2 regions of the Variovorax sp. J22R115 genome follow, and region 2 is predicted to be linked to the other one. Evidence: riboswitches for the same ligand, from Rfam matches in the RefSeq annotation. Region 2 holds a riboswitch; the other holds the start of a gene.

Region 1 (2,389 bases), on a different contig from region 2:
ATGGCGTTCGGCAGGCCGCGCCAGGCGTGGCCATCGGCAAAGGGCGCCGCACCGAGCCCGGACGAGGGAACCGCCGGCCCCACGACCGCTGCCAGCACGAGCAGGGCGAACAACGACAGCAGGCAGCGTTCGCGGTGGGAGAGGGACGACAGGGACATGGCGGGCTCCGGTGGTTGGCTTGGGGTGGAATCTAGGTTGTCAACCCACCGTTCGGCATCGAAAATCGATACGGCGTACTTTTCCACCACTCCCGGTATCAGCCGGCAATACCCGCCCCCCCTCATGAGCACCACCGTCGACCTGGTCCAGGCCCTCAAGAACGAACTCAAGAACGCCCATATGACCTACGCGGATCTCGCCAAGTCGCTGGACATGGCCGAATCCAGCGTCAAGCGAATGCTTGCCAAGGGCGACATGCCGCTCACCCGGGTCGATGCCATCTGCCGGGCCCTCAAGATCGATTTCGCCGAACTCGCACGGCGCGTGGCCGACGCGCAGCCGCTGCTCAAGGAACTGACGCTGGAGCAGGAAAAGGCGGTGGTCAAGGACAAGAAGCTCCTGCTGCTGGCCATCTGCGTGCTGAGCCAATGGACGCTGGAGCAGATCGTCGGCGCCTACCGGATCACCGAAGCCGAATGCATCGGCTACCTGGCGCAGCTCGACCGCATCGGCATCATCGAACTGCGCCCGCTGAACCGCTACCGGCTGAAGCTGGCGAAGACCTTCCGCTGGCGGCCCCACGGCCCGGTCATGGATTTCTTTCGCGAGAACGTCGTGCTCGACTACTACCGCGGCGGCTTCGACGGCCCCGCCGAGGGGCTTCTGCTGGTGCACGGATCGATCAGCAAGTCGCTCGCGCCCGCCTTCCTGGACCGTCTTCAGCGCGTCGCGCAGGACTTCGCACAGCAGCACCAGACCGACCAGAAGCTTTCGCCCAAGGAGCGCGAGGGCTACACCCTGCTGCTGGGCATGCGCAACTGGGAGTTCGAGCTCTTCACGCGCCTGCGCCGAGCCTGAAACACACAGAAACCGGTTTCCTCTATAAAATCTTGGGCTGCAGAAAAGTGGACGCACTGCCGTCCCACCGATGGCGCAAACTCCCATGAACGCTCAGGTGAACCGCATTCGCGGTTCGGTCACTGCTTCCGATTGAAACATCGCCGACTGGAGAGACGCCACGCCATGTGGCGCACCGAAGGAGCAAGTCCGCTGCAGGTCGCACCGGATGAATCTCTCAGGTAACAGAGACAGGGGGAGCGGCAGTTTGAACCTCGGGTCACGGCCGCTCCGCACAGTGAGCACCAACACCCGCCGTTCATGTCATCCCACAAGGATCTGGACATGCGCGTGGTTGTGCTCGGCGCCGGCTTGCTCGGCGTCACATCGGCCTATTACCTTCAACAGCTCGGTCACGAAGTGACCGTGGTCGACCGGCATGCGACGCCCGCGGCCAAGGCCCGTGGCCGTGTGGCGCCGCAGGGCGGCGCACCGACGCCGCAGTGTTCCGGGGCCGATTCCACGGGCACGGGAAGCACACTGGGCAGATGGGCCAAGCTGCGCGCAGGCATGCGCCGGCACGTCTCCAGGCTGGTCGACAGGGCCATCGGCGCGCGCCCCCAGCGCGATCCCCGCGAACACCTCGTGCGTCTTGCCGCCTACAGCCGCAAGAGCGCTCGCGTGCTTCGGGAGGAGGGCGGCTTGCCCCAGGGCTCGCGTGTAGGCGGTCTGCTGAATGTCTTCACCTGCGCGGAAGCCTTCGGCGCCCGCCTGGCGCGCGCGCCGCACTGGTCCGAACTGGGCTGCGAGGAACAACTGTTCTCGGCCGACGACGCGATCCGCATGGAACCCGCGCTGCTGGCCATGCGTGCGAAGCTCGCCGGAGCCACCTATTCGGTCGAAGACCCGGCCCGTGATCCTGCGCAGTTCGCCGCAAGTCTCGTCTTCATGTGCCGCGCTGCGGGTGTGCGCTTCCTGACGAAGCACACCGTGGTTTCGCTGAAGGACCGCGACGGCCGCATCGACCGCGTCGAGTTGCTCGACCCCGCGGGCCAGCCCATGACGCTGCGCGCGCAAGCCTACGTGCTGGCGCTGGGCGCATCCAGCGTGCCGCATGCGGAATACCTCGGCGTCGACATGCCGCTGCGCTTCGTGCGCGAGTACATCGTCACGATACCGGTCAAGGATGCGTCCCGTGCCCCGCGCGTCGCGTTGCGCGACGTGCAAGGCAAGCTGCGCATCACCCGCATCGAAACCCCCGAAGGCGACCAATTGCGCGTCACCGCCACCGTACGCGCCGGCCTCGAGGAAGATCGCGAACCGGATTCGGATCGCTTCGATGCCATCCTGAGACGCGTGGAAAAGCTGCTCCCCGGTGCGGCGGACACGGCAC
Region 2 (2,389 bases):
CTGAACCCACTCGTGGTCCTTGGTGTACTTGATGGTCATGAAGGAAGCTCCTTGGATAAAAGAATGTCGGTGGGAATCAACCGCGGAAATAGTGCGCAGGGACAAAAGGCATGGTGCTCACTTCCATCGGCACGGGCTTGCCGCGCACGATGGCCTGGATGCGCGTGCCCGGCTCCGCGTAGGCCAGTGCCACGTAGCCCATCGCGACCGGCCGGTCGACCGTGGGGCCGAGCAAGCCGCTGGTCACATGACCGATGGCCAGGCCTTCGAACGACTCAAGGAGCGTGCCATCGCGCACCGGAACGCGCTCCAGTGCGACCAGGCCGACGCGCTTGCGCTTCAGCGTGTCGTGGTCGAGATGGCCCGCCGTGCCGCTGGCAGCCGTGAGTTGCGCCAGGATCCGGACCGCGCCGGGAAATCCGCCTTCGCGCTCGCCGCCGGTGCGCCGAACCTTCTGCATCGCCCAGCCGAGCGACGCCTCGACGGGCGTGGTGGTTTCATCGATGTCGTTGCCGTAGAGGCAGAGCCCGGCTTCGAGCCGCAGCGAATTGCGCGCGCCCAGGCCGATGGGCTTGACCTCGGGCTGAGCAAGGAGCAGGCGAGCCAGCGCCTCGGCGTCCTTGGCGGCGACCGAGATCTCGAAGCCGTCCTCGCCCGTGTAGCCGCTGCGCGCGACGAAGGCCGGCAGGCCGCCGATCTGAACGGCGCCGCCCGTCATGAAGACGAAGCGCTCCACGCCGGGCGACAGGCGCGCGAGCGTGGCCGCGGCTTGCGGCCCCTGAAGTGCCAGCAACGCATGGTCGGGCATCGGCAAGACCTGGCAGCGCTTGCCGATCTTCGCCGTGATGTGCGCGATGTCGGTCTGCTTGCAGGCGCCGTTCACGATCACGAAGAGCGAATCGTGGCCCTCGTTGAAGAACATCAGGTCGTCGAGGATGCCGCCCTCGTCGTTGAGCAGCAGGCCATAGCGCTGCTTGCCCGGCGCCAGGCCGATCACGTCGACCGGCATGAGGGTCTCGAAAGCTGCCGCGGCATCCGGGCCGACGAGGCGCAGCTGGCCCATGTGGGAAATGTCGAACAGGCCCGCGGCCTCGCGCGTGTGCTTGTGCTCGGCCATCAGGCCGGCGGGGTATTGCACCGGCATCGAATAGCCCGCGAAGGGAACCATGCGGGCGCCGAGCTCAACGTGCAGGGCGTGAAGCGGGGTCTTCAGAAGATCGTCGGTCGATGCGGAGGCCAAGGCACTCTCCAAAAGGGGCAGTCCAGATCCATGACCGGAGCCATGGGCCACCCCTGCTGTCCGCTTTACCTGAGAGATTCGCCCCACGATCGGGGTTTGCTCCTTCGGTGGACAGCCCCTCCGACGTGGTGATGGGCCGTCTCTCTCCAGCAAGGAAACGCCCGTGCAGGGCGCCTCGTCAGTCCTTTTGCCTGAGCGTTCGGGCCCTTGTTTCGAGGGGACCTGCGCCTTCGGCGGCACCGCTGTCGCGGGGCTCTCTCCTGACCCGGCGAGTGTAGTGGATCGGCGCCGGGTCGGTCTGCGATTTCAGTGCATCAGCATGACACCGTGGTGACCGGGCGCTACTTGAAGCCCCACAGCCGCGGCAGCCATGTGCTGAGCGCCGGCATGAAGGTGAGCACCAGCAGTACCGCGCCGTGCGCCCACAGGAAGGGCACCAGTTCGCGCACCAGTTGCGACATCGGCACGCGCGAGACGTTGCAGGTGACGAAGAGCAGCCCACCCACCGGCGGTGTGATCATGCCGAGCGTGAGGTTGTAGATCACGATCATCGCGAAGTGGATCGGATCGATGCCCAGCTTGACCGCCACCGGCGCAAGGATCGGCGCCAGCACCATCACGCCCGGCAGCGGCTCGATGAAGATGCCGAAGAGCAGCAGGAAGACGTTCACGATGATCAGGAACATCCACGGCGACAGGTTCATGCCCGCCAGCCACTCGGCCAGCGTCTGCGGCACGTTCTCGATGGTCAGGATCCATGCGAACGAAGCCGACAAGCCGATGATGATGAGCACGGATGCCGAGAGCAAGGCGGAACGCGAGAGGATGTCGGGCAGCGCTTTCCACTCGAGCGTGCGGTAGACGAACTTGCCGCACACCAACGCATAGAACACCGCCACCACCGATGCCTCGGTCGGCGTGAACCACCCGGCCCGCATCCCGCCGAGGATCACTACCGGCAGCAGGATCGCGGGGATCGCCTTCCACGTCGTCAGCAGCACTTCGTTCCAGGGCGGCATGCCGCCGTCGCCCTTGTAGTTGCGCTTCTTCGACACGTGGAAGTTGACCGCGCACATCGCCACCGCGATCAGCAGGCCTGGAATGAGGCCCGCCACGAACAGGCTGCCGACTGACACATTGTCGTCCTGC

Evidence for each region. A riboswitch is a leader RNA that binds a small molecule or an ion and turns the genes downstream of it on or off. The one in region 2 is predicted to bind glycine.
Region 1: linked by a shared signal. The riboswitch ahead of QTI04_RS20200 (FAD-dependent oxidoreductase) and the one ahead of gcvT (glycine cleavage system aminomethyltransferase GcvT) in region 2 are both predicted to bind glycine.

Annotation. Positions count from the first base shown of each region.
Region 1 covers NZ_JASZYM010000011.1:124,504-126,892, forward strand. Annotated here, with positions in the region: gene QTI04_RS20190 (hypothetical protein) at 1-158, opposite strand, end outside; gene QTI04_RS20195 (helix-turn-helix transcriptional regulator) at 283-1,017, shown strand; glycine riboswitch at 1,048-1,132, shown strand; glycine riboswitch at 1,155-1,261, shown strand; gene QTI04_RS20200 (FAD-dependent oxidoreductase) at 1,342-2,389, shown strand, end outside.
Region 2 covers NZ_JASZYM010000002.1:389,083-391,471, reverse strand. Annotated here, with positions in the region: gene gcvH (glycine cleavage system protein GcvH) at 1-39, opposite strand, end outside; gene gcvT (glycine cleavage system aminomethyltransferase GcvT) at 77-1,240, opposite strand; glycine riboswitch at 1,287-1,400, opposite strand; glycine riboswitch at 1,414-1,513, opposite strand; gene QTI04_RS04840 (TRAP transporter large permease) at 1,582-2,389, opposite strand, start outside.